2 regions of the uncultured Caballeronia sp. genome follow, and region 1 is predicted to be linked to the other one. Evidence: predicted binding sites of a transcription regulator. Region 1 holds the regulator's gene; the other holds the start of a gene.
What was found. The regulator LexA, encoded in region 1, represses DNA repair genes until DNA is damaged. The targets are predictions, from matches to a motif close to ACTGTATNNNNATACAGT.
Positions count from the first base shown of each region.

Region 2: dinB (DNA polymerase IV) is a predicted target of LexA. The motif match lies at 2,010-2,027, and genes of this name have one in related genera.

Region 1 covers NZ_CAXTGZ010000128.1:1,677-13,461, reverse strand. The annotation lists partial or broken gene ACFFAR_RS11350 (sulfate ABC transporter substrate-binding protein) at 1-939, opposite strand, end outside; gene lexA (transcriptional repressor LexA) at 1,225-1,890, shown strand; gene ACFFAR_RS11340 (hypothetical protein) at 2,086-2,490, shown strand; gene ACFFAR_RS11335 (DUF2939 domain-containing protein) at 2,615-3,232, shown strand; gene ACFFAR_RS11330 (universal stress protein) at 3,266-3,772, opposite strand; gene nodI (nodulation factor ABC transporter ATP-binding protein NodI) at 4,159-5,124, shown strand; gene ACFFAR_RS11320 (ABC transporter permease) at 5,212-5,976, shown strand; gene gnd (phosphogluconate dehydrogenase (NAD(+)-dependent, decarboxylating)) at 6,034-7,020, opposite strand; gene tkt (transketolase) at 7,027-9,120, opposite strand; gene ACFFAR_RS11305 (NADP(H)-dependent aldo-keto reductase) at 9,417-10,469, opposite strand; gene ACFFAR_RS11300 (MFS transporter) at 10,659-11,785, shown strand, end outside.
Region 2 covers NZ_CAXTGZ010000453.1:14-4,671, forward strand. The annotation lists partial or broken gene ACFFAR_RS24435 (PAS domain S-box protein) at 1-1,842, opposite strand, end outside; gene dinB (DNA polymerase IV) at 2,061-3,215, shown strand; gene ACFFAR_RS24445 (alpha-ketoglutarate-dependent dioxygenase AlkB) at 3,222-3,818, shown strand; partial or broken gene ACFFAR_RS24450 (methyl-accepting chemotaxis protein) at 3,815-4,658, opposite strand, start outside.

The DNA.
Region 1 (11,785 bases):
CTTGATCTTCGGGAACTGCTTGGTGAGCGCGGCCGGAACCGTTGTCGAACGCGGACGATAAAAATTGCGCGCCGCAATCTCCTGCCCTTCCTCGCTATACAAGTACTTGAGGTAAGCCTCGGCCAGCTTGCGTGTGCCATGACGGTCGACGACCTTGTCGACGACGGCCACCGGCGGCTCAGCCAGAATGCTCACCGAGGGCACCACGATCTCGAATTTGTCCGCGCCGAATTCCTTCAGCGACAGGAACGCCTCGTTTTCCCAGGCGATCAGCACGTCGCCCTGACCGCGTTGCACGAAGCTCGTGGTGGCGCCACGCGCGCCTGAGTCGAGCACGCCGGCGTTCTTATAGAGCTTGGTCACGAAATCCTTGGCGGTCGTCGCATTGCCACCTGGCAAATGTTCGGCGTATGCCCATGCCGCGAGGTAGTTCCAGCGCGCGCCGCCGGAAGTCTTCGGATTCGGCGTCACAATCGATACACCCGGCTTCAGCAGATCCGGCCAGTCCTTGACCTGCTTGGGGTTGCCCTTACGAACGAGGAACACGATAGTCGATGTATAAGGCGACGCGTTGTCCGGCAAACGCTTCTGCCAGTCCTGCGCGACCAGACCCTTGGCCGACAATGCATCGATGTCATAAGCCAGCGCCAGCGTTACCACGTCAGCCTGCAAGCCATCCAGAACCGAGCGCGCCTGACCGCCCGACCCACCGTGCGACTGCTTGAACGTGACCGTCTCGCCGGTCTCGGCCTTCCATTTCTTGCCAAAAGCCTGGTTGAAGTCCTGATACAACTCGCGCGTCGGGTCGTACGACACGTTGAGAAACGACGTATCGGCGTGCGCTTGCGCGATCATCCCGATTCCCGACGCAGCCCCGATAACCGCCGTTGCGAGCAGTTTCCTGGCACGCACGCCCCACCCCGATCTACGACTCAACATTCCCCGTTCTCCGTCTTATGGTATTCGATGGGCTGAGTCTATCGACGGCCTTTCATTATTAAAAATAATTGTTCTTCATGTTTTTAGATCAAAAAGTGCTAATGAAGGCTGGCAGCGGCGTTGCGACCGCTAAACGGGTGTTGGAGCAGCCTGTTTCCGCCCTCTGTGTGGTCTGGACGACGCCGAACTTAAAGTAAAGCTTGAAAAGCGGCGAATACTGTATAAAACTACAGGCATCTGTTCATCCATACAGTGGGTGGCGGACCAGACAAGGGGCTAAAGCACGTGACCAAGACAAGCAAACTGACTGCGCGGCAGCAAGAGGTTTTCGAACTGATCCAGCGCGCAATCGAGCGCACGGGATTTCCGCCCACGCGCGCCGAGATCGCGGCAGAACTCGGTTTCAGTTCGGCCAATTCCGCCGAAGAGCATCTCCGTGCGCTGGCCCGTAAAGGCGTGATCGAGCTGGCGGCGGGTTCCTCACGCGGCATCCGGTTGCTGAACCAGCCAGGTCCTGATGACGGACCGCATCAGTTCACATTGCCGCACGCGAGCATCATGCAATTGTCCCTGCCGCTGGTTGGGCGCGTGGCTGCAGGCAGCCCGATCCTTGCGCAGGAACATATCTCGCAGCACTTCGCTTGTGACCCGGCACTGTTCTCGAGCAAGCCCGACTACCTGTTGAAGGTTCGCGGGCTTTCCATGCGCGACGCCGGCATCTTCGACGGTGACCTGCTCGCAGTGCAGAAGAAGAACGAGGCAAAAGACGGCCAGATCGTCGTCGCGCGGCTCGGTGACGACGTGACGGTGAAACGCTGGAAGCGTCGCCCGGACGGCGTCGAACTGATCGCCGAGAATCCCGATTACGAAAACATCTTCGTGGCTTCGGGTAGCGACGAATTCGCACTTGAAGGTATCGCTGTCGGACTGATCCGATCCGGCGAATTGTGATGTGCTTCGAGCGCGGCCGGCTTGATGGTCACGCTCTGATTCTCGTCTTTTGATTGCTGCTTTCTGATCCGCTCTGCGGCGGCGGGCGCTCCCGCTACCAGCCGCGCCGCGGTTGAATTTCCGGCCTTATAAAGCGTGACGGACATCGCATCCGCGATGAACCGGCGCGCACCCTATTGTTCACGGAGAAACATCATGGAACGATTTGCCCGCCTGTTTTCTGCCTCGTTTTTATCTGCTTCGTCGGCTGCGTCAGCTTCTTTCGCGCCCGCAGCACGGTCGCCGCTTTCATTCAGGCAATTCCGCGAGTTCGGCCGCTTTCGTCATCTGCGCGCGCTGATCTCCTGCAAGATACGGAAGGACACAAACACGCCGGACATGTTCGACGAACCGCCTGTGCTGCCTTCGCGGCAACCTGCGTTTGCACGGGTGTCGCTCAGCGCGTCGGTTCATGCGCAAGCCGAGCGCCGTGCGCCGGTGCGGGTTTATCGAGGCGAATCGCGCGTGATCATGGTGGGCAACATTGAAGCGGTTTCGCGCATGATCGACCGTTATATCGACGAAGAACGCGCGGGTGTCGAAGGCGGTCTTCTTGCGTGAACTTCAGGTAATCCTCGTGATTGTTCGAGTTTGAGGGATAGATTTCGTGACGGCGCGGTCAATTGAGATTGGTTGTCAGTTGGTCGTCGTCAATCACCTCGAACTCACGAAGGCACCCTGACGTATGTCTCGCATCAGCAAATCCGTTCTGACCGCACTGATCGTAATTGCGGCCGTCGCAGCGCTCGGACTACTTTACGCATCACCTTATATTGCGCTGGACCGCATGAAACGCGCCGCCGATACGCGCGATGCCGAGACGGTGAACGCGTACGTGGATTTTCCGCTGCTGCGAGAGAGTCTGAAGGAACAAGTCGGGCAACTGCTTACCCGGAAGATCGATGTACGTAAAAGCGGCAATCCGCTGGCGTTGCTGGGCGCAATGATTGGCGCCGCGCTGATCGGTCCACTCGTGGATTCGTACGCAACGCCGGATGGCGTGGCGGCAATCCTGAACGGCATACCGCCGCGAGGCGATCCCGGCGAGAAACCGCCGGCTCCGCCCTCGCCCGATTCCGCCACACCTGGCACGGCACCCAGCGCACAGCAATCTCCGCCTGTCACGAGCGCGCCGGCGCAACCGGCGCCCAAGCAGCCGCCACAAACAACGGCGGGTTATAGAAGCTTCGACACGTTCACGGTGAACTACCGGCACGGCGCCGGTGACGCGCGCTATTCGGCCATTCTCAAACGATACGGCCTGTTCTCGTGGAAGCTGGTCGGCATCGAGTTGAACGGATGAACCGGGCTTCAGGTACCTTGACGCCCTGCATCCTCACACACTCACTTCGGCCTTGACGGGGACTGCGGCGTGGGCGGCATCTTCCTGCTCGGCCGTCGATCCGGTCGGCGACACGGCCACCAGAATGCTGCACGACACGCGGTCCATCAGCGGCGTGTTCCCCGCGCCCATCCACCACCGCGCCAGCCCGGTGCGGCAACGGTGTCCCACCACGACCAGATCCACCTGAAGACTTTGCGCAAGCCCGGCAATCTCATCGATAGGATGCCCGAACGCAAAATGACCCTCGGCATGTACACCACGCTCGGTCAGCCAATCCACGCCTTCGTGCAGGATGTCGCGGGCCGCGTCTTCAAAGCGCCCGCAGGCCATGTCGGTGAGGAGGCCCGCGCTTTGCGCGATGCTCGAACGCATATCGACAACGGCCAGCAGATGGGTTTCGGCTTTCAGCTCGAGCGCGAGATTTGCGCCGTCGCGTAACGCCTTGCGTCCTTCGCGGGAGCCGTCGTAGCACAGCAGGATTTTTCGGTAGCTTGCCATGGTGGTTCTCCGCGCTGCTCGTGGCAGCAAAGGGCATCGAAAAAAACAGTCTTCAACGTATTGCGCGTGTTGCCCCGTGCCATCGGGCAACATGACGCGAGTGGCGTTGCCGTCATCATGGTGCGTTGCCAAATCGCTTGCAACGATGGAAAACGCTAATGCATGTGCGCCGCCGGAAAAACGTCAAGCGTGCGGCGTGCCAGCGCCTGCGGCTCCTTGCTGGGCGGGCATTCCGGACATTGACCGCCTCTTGCCGCAATCTTGGCGCAACCGTACTCAAGCGAGGATGCGCATCGGCAGTGCAGGCAATAGCGGCGACGCGCCGCGCTGGTGCAATCGATTAAACTAGGCAGCTTGTTTCCTGACGCGACGGCGAGTTCCTACGCATGGCAGATGCAGCAGTGTTACCCGACGACACGCCCGCCGCGGACCACGCGCCGGCGACTCCGGCTATCGAGTTCATCGATGTCCGGAAACACTACGGCGACAAGACCGTCGTCAATGGCTTGTCGTTCCACGTGCAGCCGGGAGAGTGTTTCGGACTGCTGGGGCCGAACGGCGCGGGCAAGACAACCACGCTCAAGATGCTGCTCGGACTGGCCGCACCAGACGCCGGCACCATCAATCTGGTCAGTGAACCCATTCCATCCCGCGCGCGCTTCGCACGGCGCCGCGTGGGTGTGGTTCCCCAATTCGACAATCTCGACCCCGATTTCACCGTTCGCGAAAACCTGCTGATCTTCGGCCGCTATTTCGGCATGAGCGGGCGCGAGATTGAAGCCGTGGTTCCGTCGCTGCTGGAATTTGCGCGGCTGGAAAGCAAGGCGAATGCGCGCGTCGGCGAGTTGTCGGGCGGCATGAAGCGGCGATTGACGCTTGCCCGCGCGCTCGTGAACGATCCCGACGTTCTGGTCATGGACGAACCGACCACAGGCCTCGATCCCCAGGCGCGTCACCTGATCTGGGAGCGTTTGCGCTCGCTGCTCGCGCGCGGCAAGACGATTCTGCTCACAACGCACTTCATGGAGGAAGCCGAACGGCTTTGCGACCGGCTGTGCGTGATCGAGGAAGGACGCAAGGTGGCGGAAGGCAAACCCGATGAGCTGATCGAACGGGTGATTGGTTGCGACGTCATCGAAATCTACGGGCCTGATCCGCAAGCACTGCGGGACGAGCTCACGCCGTTTGCCGGGCGGATGGAAATAAGCGGCGAAACGCTGTTTTGTTACGTCGATGACCCCGCCCCCGTGCATCAGCGAGTAAAGGGGCGGCCGGGCGTGCGTTACCTGCACCGCCCGGCGAATCTCGAAGATGTGTTTTTGCGCCTGACCGGGCGCGAGATGGTGGACTAAGCAATGGCGAGCGAACCGCAAACAAGCGCCGCAAGCGCGCCCCGGACTGTCGAACAGAAGCGCGCGGACGAGCCGTTCCTGTCGTCCATGCCGGCGAACGCATCGAACTGGATTTCGGTCTGGCGGCGAAACTATCTCGTCTGGAAGAAACTCGCGATTGCGTCGATGTTCGGTAATCTCGCCGATCCCATGATCTATTTGTTCGGCCTGGGCCTCGGGCTCGGACTGATGGTCGGTCATGTGGACGGTGTTTCGTACATCGCGTTCCTGGCGGCGGGCACGGTTGCGTCGAGCGTGATGATGTCGGCGAGCTTCGAGGCCATGTATTCCGGCTTTTCGCGTATGCACGTCCAGCGCACGTGGGAAGCGATCATGCATACACCTTTGACGCTCGGCGATATCGTGCTGGCCGAGATCGTATGGGCGGCGAGCAAGTCGGTGCTCTCGGGCGTGGCGATCATGCTGGTCGCCGGCGTGCTCGGGTACGCGAGTTTTCCATCGATGCTTTACGCGCTGCCCGTCATCGTCCTGACCGGTCTGGCGTTTTCCAGCACGGCGATGATCGTGACCGCGCTCGCGCCGAGCTATGACTTTTTCATGTTCTACCAGACGCTCGCGCTCACGCCCATGTTGTTGCTCTCGGGCGTGTTTTTCCCGCTGACGCAATTGCCGGCGCTCGCCCAGCATGTCTCGTTGTTGTTGCCGTTATCGCACGCGGTTGCGTTGATCCGGCCCGCGATGCTGGATCGTCCGCCAGAGCATGTCGTTCTGCACGTTGCAGTGCTTCTGGCTTATGCAATCGTCCCGTTTTTCCTCTGCGCGATTCTGTTCCGCCGGCGCATGATGCGCTGATAAAAAAAAGCCGCTCAGCCTGGCGCTCGAGCGGCTTTCCAACTGCCAGTCACACTCTCACTTCAAACCCGGCGTGAACTCCTTGTGACCGCCGAACCCAAAGCGCATTGCCGACAACATCCTGTCGGCGAACGAATTGCCGTCGCGAGAACGGAAGCGCGAGTAAAGCGCCGCCGACAACACCTGCGCCGGCACTGCTTCCTCGATCGCCGCCTCAATGGTCCAGCGGCCTTCACCGCTATCGGCAACTTCGGCCGAGTATTTGTCGAGCGTTCCGTTGCCCGCCAGCGCGCCCGCCGTCAGATCGAGCAGCCATGACGACACTACGCTACCGCGCCGCCAGACTTCGGCGACATCGGCGAGATCGAGATCGTAGCGCTGCGCCTCGGGCAAATCAGTCGATGACTTATGTTTCAGGATATCGAACCCTTCGGCATACGCCTGCATCAACCCGTACTCGATACCGTTATGCACCATCTTCACGAAGTGTCCCGAACCGACCGGCCCGACATACATATAGCCATTTTCGACGCGTGCATCGCGACCTTCGCGATTGGGCGTCTCAGGAATGTCGCCGCGTCCCGGAGCCAGCACGGAGAAGATGGGATCGAGCCGCTGCACCACATCCTGCTCGCCGCCGATCATCATGCAATAGCCGCGTTCCAAGCCCCAGACGCCGCCGGACGTACCGACATCGACGAAATGAATGCCCTTCTGCTTGAGCTTCGCCGCGTGGATGATGTCGTCCTTGTAGAAGCTGTTGCCGCCGTCGATGATCGTGTCACCCGCTTCCAGGATCTCGTAGAGATCGTTCATGGAATCTTCGGTGATCTTGCCCGCCGGCAACATCAGCCAGACGGTTCGCGGCGCTTCGAGCTTCTTCACCAGGTCGCCGAGGTCGCTTGATCCTGTCGCGCCGTCGGCAACCACGGCTTGAGTCGCGTCCGGGTTGTGGTCGTACACCACGCACGTTTGCTTGCCGCGCATGAGGCGGCGTGCGATGTTTGCGCCCATCCTGCCGAGTCCAACGATTCCTATCTGCATGACGGCTTACTCCTTATGGCTGGTTTTGACGCGTTCGATCTGCTTTTTGGCTTCGCCGTAGACGTGCTCCGGCGTGAAGCCGAACTTTTTCTTCAAGTCGGCAAGCGGCGCTGATGCTCCGAATGTATGCATGACGATCTCGGAGCCGAGACGGCCGACATAACGATCCCAGCCGAGCGAACCGGCCTGTTCCACGCACACCCGGGCATCGACGTCCGGCGGCAGCACGGAATCCTTGTAGTCGCTGTCCTGTTTCTCGAATACATCCCATGACGGCATGGAGACAACGCGCGCGGCGATGCCTTCCGCCTTGAGCTTTTCATATGTCTCGATACACACGCCCACTTCCGTGCCCGTCCCCATCAGGATGACTTCAGGCTTCTTGCCGTTTTCGGCATCGGCGAGAATGTAGGCGCCCTTGTGCACGCCCTTCGCCGATGCGTATTTCGTACGGTCGAACGTCGGCATGGGCTGACGCGATACCACGATACAAGCCGGCGTCTGCGGTTGGTTCAACGCAAAGCGCCACGCTTCGCCGACTTCGTTGGCATCGCCCGGACGGAAGGTGCTCAATCCCGGCACGCCACGCAACGAAGCCAGCTGTTCGATCGGCTGGTGCGTCGGACCATCCTCGCCCACGCCAATGGAATCGTGCGTGAACACGTAGACCACCGGCACTTCCATGATCGCGGACAGGCGGATAGGCGGCTTCATGTAGTCGCTGAAAATCAGGAAGGTCGAACCATAAGGCCGCAAGTTCGATAACGCCAGGCCATTGCAGATCGCGCCCATCACGTGTTCGCGAATGCCGAAGTGCAGGTTCCTGCCGGCGTAGTTGTCATACTCGAAACTGCCCGCGCCTTCGAACTTCAGATCGGTCTTGGTCGACGGCGACAAGTCCGCCGAACCGCCGATCATCCACGGAATCCGCTTGGCGATGGCGTTCAGGACCTTGCCCGACGACTCGCGCGATGCCACGCCCTTGGCGTCGGCATCGAACACCGGAATATCGGCGTCCCAGCCTTCCGGCAGCTCGTGCTCCTCGATCTGCGTGAACTCCTTCGCGAGGTCGGGGTATTTCTTCGAGTAATCATCGAAACTTTTTTGCCACGCCTCACGTGCAGCTTTGCCGCGTGCACCGATGCCTTCGTCGAAATGCTTGTAGACGCCGTCCGGCACGAGGAAACTCGAATCTTCCGGCCAGCCGTAGAACTTCTTTGCGAGCTTGATTTCATCGACACCCAGCGGTTCGCCATGCGCCGCCGACGTGTCCTGCTTGTGCGGTGCGCCCCAGCCAATAATGCTCTTCACCACGATCAGCGTCGGCTTGTCAGTGCTCGCCTTCGCCTGGTTCAGCGCTGCTTCGAGCGCGCCGGCATCGTTGGCGTCGTCCACGTGCAGCGTGTTCCAGTGATAGCCCTTGAAACGCGTTTCCACGTCATCGCTATACGCCAGGTCCGTATGCCCTTCAATGGTCACGCGGTTGCTGTCGTAGATCCAGATCAGGTTGGACAACTTCAGGTGCCCGGCCATGGATGCAGCTTCGTGCGAGATGCCTTCCATCATGTCGCCGTCGCCACACAGCGTGTACACGCGATAGTCGAAAATCTTTGCGTCCGGCTTGTTGAAATGCGCCTCGTACCAGCGCGCGGCCATTGCCATGCCAACGCTGTTTCCCAGACCTTGCCCGAGCGGACCGGTGGTGGTCTCGACGCCCGTGGTCATGCGGTATTCCGGGTGGCCCGGCGTCTTGCTGTCCAACTGCCGGAAATGCTTGATGTCATCCAGCGATACGGCGGGGTCGCCGGTCGCCTTGCCAGCATGATCGACTGCCTTGACACCGGTCAGGTGCAGCAGCGAATAAAGCAGCATGGAAGCATGACCGACCGACAATACAAAGCGGTCGCGGTTGGGCCACAGCGGCTCAGTCGGGTCGTAGCGAAGGTGGTTTTGCCACAGGTGAAAACCAACGGGCGCAAGCGCCATAGGCGTTCCGGGGTGCCCCGAATTGGCCTTTTGCACGGCATCCATGGACAGCGTGCGGATGGTATTGATGGCGAGTGTGTCTAGATCCGACGAGTTCGAGGGGGTTTGCGGCATGAGCGACGACTCCTTTTGCGTAGGGCGCGCTGAGGCACGAGAGGCGCCACAGCGGGCAACCGGGTCCTTCGAGCAAGTGTAGTGCCATGGGAACTGGCGCGTCACCAAAGAACAACGAAGCGCGCGCCGCCAAAGGCCCGGCGCGGCTTATGACAGACGGTTACGATACTGTTTGAGACGACAACTGTACGCTTGAAACCTTGCAAAAACGAACGCAAACGGTAATTTTTCGTGGCCGTTCGATGACCGCTACCCGTCAGGATAACGGCCATGCATGACACTTTTCGGTGAACCTATCAAGGCGCGGGGTTAGGCTGAAGCTCGTGAATGGCGTCGATTTCAGCCAGGATCTCGTCCGACAATTTCACGTCCACGCTGCCGATGTTCTCGTGCAACTGCGCAAGGGTGGTCGCGCCGATCAGCGTGCTGGTCGTGAACGGCCGGCTATTCACGAATGCGAGCGAAAGCTGCGCCGGACTCAGGCCATGACGCCGGGCGAGTTCCACGTAGGCGCTGACCGCCTTTACCGCGTGCGGCTTGCTGTAACGCTGGAAACGCTCGAATAACGTGATCCGCGCGCCGTCCGGACGCGCGCCGCCTTCGTATTTGCCGGACAGCCAGCCGAAGGCCATCGGCGAATAGGCGAGCAGGCCCACGCCTTCCTTGTGGGTGAATTCCGAAAGCCCTGCTTCGAACGTGCGGTTCACCAGGCTATATGGATTCTGAATGCTGACAATGCGCGGCAGGCCGTGTTTATCGGCGGCGTTGAGGAACTGGGCGACACCCCAGGGCGTCTCGTTCGATACTCCCACGTGCCGGATCTTGCCCGCCTTCACGAACTCGCCGAGCACGCTCAACGTCTCTTCGATGGGCACCGTATATTCATCTTCGATCCACGGATAATTGGCGCGGCCGAACGTCATGGTGCTGCGGTCCGGCCAGTGCAACTGATACAGGTCGATGTAGTCCGTCTGCAGCCGTGTGAGGCTTGAATCGATGGCTTCGGTCAGGTTCTTCCGGTCGAACTGATTGCCTTCGCCGCGAATGTGACGCGGGTTATGCGGCTGACGCGCCGGTCCGGCGATCTTCGTGGCGAGCACGATCTTCTCGCGCTCGGCCGGATGCGCATGCAGCCACGTGCCGATGTACTCTTCCGTGCGCCCCTGTGTTTCAGGGCGCGGCGGCACCGGATACATTTCGGCGGCGTCGATCAGGTTGATGCCGGCGCCGAGCGCGGCATCGATTTGCGCGTGTGCCTCGGCTTCCGTGTTCTGTTCGCCCCAGGTCATCGTGCCCAGTCCGATCAGACTGACATTGATATCCGTTCCACCGAGTTTCCGGTACTCCATCGTATGCTTTCCTATGGTCATGTTCAGGTGTCGGGCCGTCGTTTCGAGACCTTCGGCCAAACGCTGACGCTACCATAGCGCGGGCCTTGCTGCAGTGACTGCCCGCTGGATTGCGCCAAGCTTCCGATCAGCTTTTCATTGCCTTACACGAGCAGCCGAGACCGTAACCGCCACAGGAGTACGCCTTTGATGCAGGCCCCCGATCTCACCCGCGACGCATCGCAGCGGACGAACCCGCGTGGTTCGTCGGTCATCGTGATGCTGGTCGCGGCGACATTCTTCATGGAGAATCTCGACGGCACGATCATCGCCACGGCACTGCCGCAGATGGCGCAATCGTTCGGCCTGCATCCTGTCGATCTCAGCCTTGGCATCACCTCGTACCTGCTGACGCTTGCCGTGTTCATCCCGATCAGCGGCTGGGCCGCCGACCGCTTCGGCCTTCGCACCATATTTGGCAGCGCGATTGCCGTGTTCACGGTGGCCTCGGTGTTGTGCGGCATGACGTCCACCTTGCCGATGTTCACCGCTGCGCGCGTGCTGCAAGGCATCGGAGGCGCGATGATGGTGCCGGTCGGCCGGCTCGCCGTGTTGCGCGCGACGCCGAAGGACGGCCTGATGCGCGCGATCTCGATCATCACGTGGCCGGGTCTTGTCGCGCCGGTGATCGGGCCACCGTTGGGCGGGTTCATCACGACGTATTCATCGTGGCGATGGATTTTTTACCTCAACTTGCCGCTGGGAATCATTGGGTTCGCGCTGGCGCTTCGTTATCTCGACAACACCCGCGAACAGGCCGGGCGCCGCTTCGATTTCGCGGGCTTCATGCTGTGCGGCCTCGCCTGCACGACTTTGCTCTACGCGATGGAACTGATTGGCCGGAACGACACGCCGTGGTTCTTAACGGGAGCGTTGATCACCGCGGGCGTGCTGGCGAGCGTGGCCGCGTGGCTGCATCTGCGGCGCACGCCGGAGCCCGTCGTCGATCTCAAGTCCTTGCGAATCCGGACATTCGCGGTCGCGATGGGCGGCGGTTCGCTCTTTCGCGTATCGATCAGCGCCGTGCCTTTTCTATTGCCGCTGATGTTCCAGGTCGGCTTCGGGCTGAACGCGTTTGAATCCGGGCTGCTGACATTGTCTGTCTTCGCCGGCAATTTATCGATGAAACTCGTCACCACGCCGATCGTCCGGCGCTACGGCTTTCGTTCGGTGCTGATCGTGAACGGCGTCATCGCGGCGATATCGCTGGCGGTGATGAGCCTGATCGCACCGGCGACACCGACTTGGATCGTCGTCGCCGTGTTGTTCGCGAGCGG
Region 2 (4,658 bases), on a different contig from region 1:
CGGGCCATGCTGTTCCTTCAACATGGGCAGCGGATAACCCGACGCAAGGACGACCTTCAATTGCGGCAACAGCGCCCGCGCCGTCCGCGCGAGCTCCAGTCCATGCATGCCTTGAGGCATCACGACGTCGGTGAACAAGATCGAAATGTTGGCGCTCCGGTTCAGCATCTCCAGCGCTTCCTTCGCGTTGTTCGCCGTCAGGACCTGATAGCCGATCGACCTGCACAACTCCGCGCCTATGTCGAGCACGTCCGGTTCGTCATCGACCATGAGGATCATCTCTTGCGATGCCGCGGGCGCGCTTTTCGACTCCACCGCGCTGTCCTCGATGGCCGGCAGATACAGCCGGATCGTGGTGCCCTGCCCCTCTTTGCTGTCGATCTGCACCTCGCCGCCCGACTGCGCTATGAAACCATACACCTGACTCAAGCCGAGCCCGGAGCCCTTGCCTACTTCCTTGGTCGTGAAGAACGGCTCGAACGCACGCGCAATGACGCGCTCCGCCATGCCCGTTCCGGTATCGCTGACGGTGACCGCTATGAAAGCGCCGGCCTTGAGTGTGCCGACATCGCCGTCCTTGAGATCCGCGTTGTTCACCGCCACGATGATCTTGCCGCCCTCGGGCATCGCGTCGCGCGCGTTGACCACCAGGTTGAGCAACGCCGCCTCGAACCGCGCAACATCGATTGCGACCATCCGCAGTTCCGGCACATAGGCAAAGTCAATCTCGATACTCGAGTTGCCCGCGCGCTTGAGCACCGCTTCGAAACCGGCAATCACCACGTTGAGGTCGCAGTTCTGGACTTGCAGCGGCTGCTTGCGCGCAAACGACAAGAGCTGCTGCGTGAGGGTCGCGCCACGTTCGACGGCGCGGCGCATGGTATCGAGAATACGGATGTCCGATGGGTTGCTCAGACGCATGGTCAACAGGTCCATGCTGCTCGACAGGACGGTCAGCAGATTGTTGAAATCATGCGCGATACCGCCGGTCAGCTGCCCGACTGCCTCCATCTTTTGCGACTGGAACAGTGCGGCGTTGGCGCGCTCGAGCGCCTCTGCGGCCAACTTGCGCTCGGTGACGTCGCGCGTGATCTTGGCGAAGCCGATCAGTTTCTGATGATCGTCATGGACTGCATCGACTACAACGTGCGCCCAGAACCGCGTCCCATCTTTTCTGACTCGCCAGCCTTCCTGCTCGAACCTCCCCACCGATGCAGCCGCTGCGAGCGTTTTTGCAGGAGAGCCGGCCTGGCGATCCTCGGGTGTATAGAAGCAGGAGAAGTGCTGGCCTACGATCTCGTCGTGCGTGTATCCCTTGATGCGCTCGGCCCCCGAATTCCAGTTCGTGACCACACCGTCCGGCGCCAGCATGTAAATGGCGTAATCCGTCACGCCCTGCACGAGCAGGCGAAACCGTTCTTCGCTTCCGCGCAAGGCTTCCTCGGCCGCCTTGCGTTCGGTGATATCGCGCGTGACCTTGGCGAAGCCGACCAGATTGCCCTCGGGGTCGCGTATCGGATCGATCACGACGTTCGCCCAGAAACGGGTGCCGTCCTTGCGCACCCGCCAGCCCTCGTCTTCGAAACGGCCTTCTTCGCGCGCCGTGCGCAGGGCGCGAGCGGGCCTGTTGTTTTGCTGGTCTTCCGGGGTATAGAAAAGAGAGAAATGCTTGCCGATGATCTCGCTGGCCGTGTAGCCCTTGAACCGTTGAGCGCCGGCGTTCCAACTGTTGATGCGACCGCTCAGGTCGAGCATGTAGATTGCGTAGTCACTGACGTTGCTCACCAGCAGCTCGAAGCGCCGTTCGTCGGAGAAGCCTGCGGTGGTTTCTTGTGTGGTCATTTACTTGAATCTTCGAGTGAATCCATCTAGCAGCCAGGGCGGGTCAGGACCCGGCTATAGACATAAATTAGACGAGTAATCATAGACCTATACACGCGCTTTCACCGTTTCAATAAGCGTTGTCCCAGCAAGGAACCCGGCGACGCCAGGCCATTTCGATGTAAGATACTGTATATCCATACAGCTATCGATGTCATGTCCGATCCTGGAGCGCCGTCGTGACCACGCGCCGTATCGCGCATCTCGACATGGACGCGTTCTATGCGTCCGTCGAATTGTTGCGCTATCCCGAACTGCGCGGCCAGCCCGTTGTGATTGGCGGCGGCCGGAACGCCACGCCGCAAACCCTGCCCGACGGCAGCCGCCGTTTCGTCCGGCTGCGCGATTACGCCGGCCGGGGCGTGGTAACGACTTCCACTTACGAGGCCCGGGCGCTCGGTGTGTTTTCGGCCATGGGCATGATGAAAGCGGCGCAACTCGCGCCGGACGCCTTCTTGCTGCCCACGGATTTCGATTCGTACCGGCATTATTCGCGGCTTTTCAAGGCAGCCGTTGCCACGTTCACCACGCAAATCGAGAATCGCGGTATCGACGAAATCTATATCGATCTGACGGATTTGCCGGGCGACCCTGCCGACACCGCCGCGCGCATCAAGCAGGCCGTGCGGGACGCAACCGCCCTGTCGTGCTCGATCAGCGTCGCGCCGAACAAGCTGCTAGCGAAGATCGGATCGGAACTGGACAAGCCCGATGGCCTCACCATCCTCACCGCCGCCGATATCCCGCTGAGGATCTGGCCGCTGGCAGTACGCAAGGTCAACGGCATCGGGCCGAAGGCGACCGAAAAGCTGGCCGGCATCGGCATAGAAACGGTCGGCGATCTGGCCCGTGCGGACCCGGAACTGCTCCAGGCTACCTTCGGGCGAAGCTATTCGGCGTGGCTCGTGGAAGTCGCGCAAGGTGAGGACGAACGGCCGGTGGTCGTGAGTTCGGAACCCAAGTCGATGAGCCGCGAAACCACGTTCGAGCGCGACCTTCACCCGCGCCAGGATCGCAGCACGTTGTCGGCGGCGTTCACGGATTTATGCACGCGGGTGGCCGACGACTTGCGGCGCAAAGGCTACGAAGGCCGCACGGTTGGCATCAAGCTGCGTTACAACGACTTCAGCACGGTCACGCGCGACCTGACGGTGCCCGCGCCCACGGCCGACGCCACCGATATCCGCCGCGCCGCCACCGAATGCCTGCGGCGCGTGCCGCTCGACCGGCGTTTGCGTTTGCTGGGGGTGCGTGTGACGGCGCTGGTGCCAGCGGGGTCGTATGTCGCCGAGCCGATCGCCGTCCAGGGGGAACTGCCGTTTTCGGCGGATTGAGGAAATATCGTGTATCAGAACGATTTGTTCGATCCCGTGCCGCTCGATCTCATCGATGACGCCGAAAGCGGGATTCGCTATCTGCCCGGTGTGGTGTCGCCCGCCACGGCGCAAGCGTGGTTCGAGCAAGCGCTCGATGGCGTGATCTGGAGCAACCAGCGCCGCATGATGTACGAGCGCGAGGTCGATGTGCCACGCCTGATGGCGCATTTTTCGCTCGATGCCGCCGACCTGCCCGCGCCGCTGCTGCAGGCGGCGGAACAGGTCCGGTCGACCGTCGGCGCGGCGTTCAACAGCGTCGGGTTGAATCTGTATCGTGACGGCAACGACAGCGTCGCGCCGCACAACGACCACACCAAGGGGCTCGTGGCGAAAGCGCCCATTGCCATTCTTTCGCTGGGCGCCACGCGCCGCATGAGCATCCGCGCGAAATCAGGCAGGGGGCGCACGCTCAACGTCGATCTGCATGCGGGGAGCGTGCTCGTGATGAGTTACGCATCGCAATTCACGCACAACCACGGCATCCCGAAGACGAGCGAAGTGGCCGGTCCGCGTATCAGCCTGGCGTTTCGCTGCCTGGCTGAGAAGGCGACTGCCGCTTAGAACGCTTCCCAGTCGGCCGCGCCCGCCAATGCAACCGGCTTCGCTTTTTCCACGCCCGCGAGCGGCGCTTTCAGCCGGGCCAGCCGCTGGGTTGCAACGGCACGGGGTGTCGGTTTCTGCGCCGGCTTTATGACGACCTTGACGCTTTCCACGCCGCCATCGTTCAGTTGAAATACCGATACCGCCGCCTTCAACGCGCCCGCTTGATCTTCCAGCGATTGCGCCGCGGCCGCCGCCTCTTCCACCAGCGCCGCGTTTTGTTGCGTCACTTCGTCCATCTGTGTGACGGCGAGCGCCACCTGCTCGATACCGCTGCTCTGCTCGTGCGAAGCCGCTGCAATCTCGCCCATGATGTCGGTCACGCGCTGCACGGCGCCGATGATCTCGGACATCGTGCGGCCGGCGTCGCCCACCAGCGTCGTGCCTGTCTGTACACGCGAAACGGACGTGTTGATCAGTTCCTTGATCTCCTTGGCCGCCGCCGACGAACGTTGCGCAAGACTGCGCACTTCCGCCGCCACGACCGCGAAACCACGGCCCTGTTCGCCCGCACGCGCCGCTTCGACCGCCGCGTTCAACGCCAGGATGTTGGTCTGGAACGCGATGCCTTCAATGATCGTGATGATGTCGGCAATCTTCGTCGAGCTCTGGTTGATGTCGCCCATGGTATCGACGACTTGCGAGACCACCGTGCTGCCCTTGTTCGCAATCTCCGACGCGTTCGCGGCCAGCGAACTCGCCTGACGCGCGTTCTCGGCGTTCTGCTTCACCGTGCCGGTCAGCTCGTCCATGCTCGACGCCGTCTGCTGCAACGCCGACGCCTGCTCTTCCGTGCGCGAC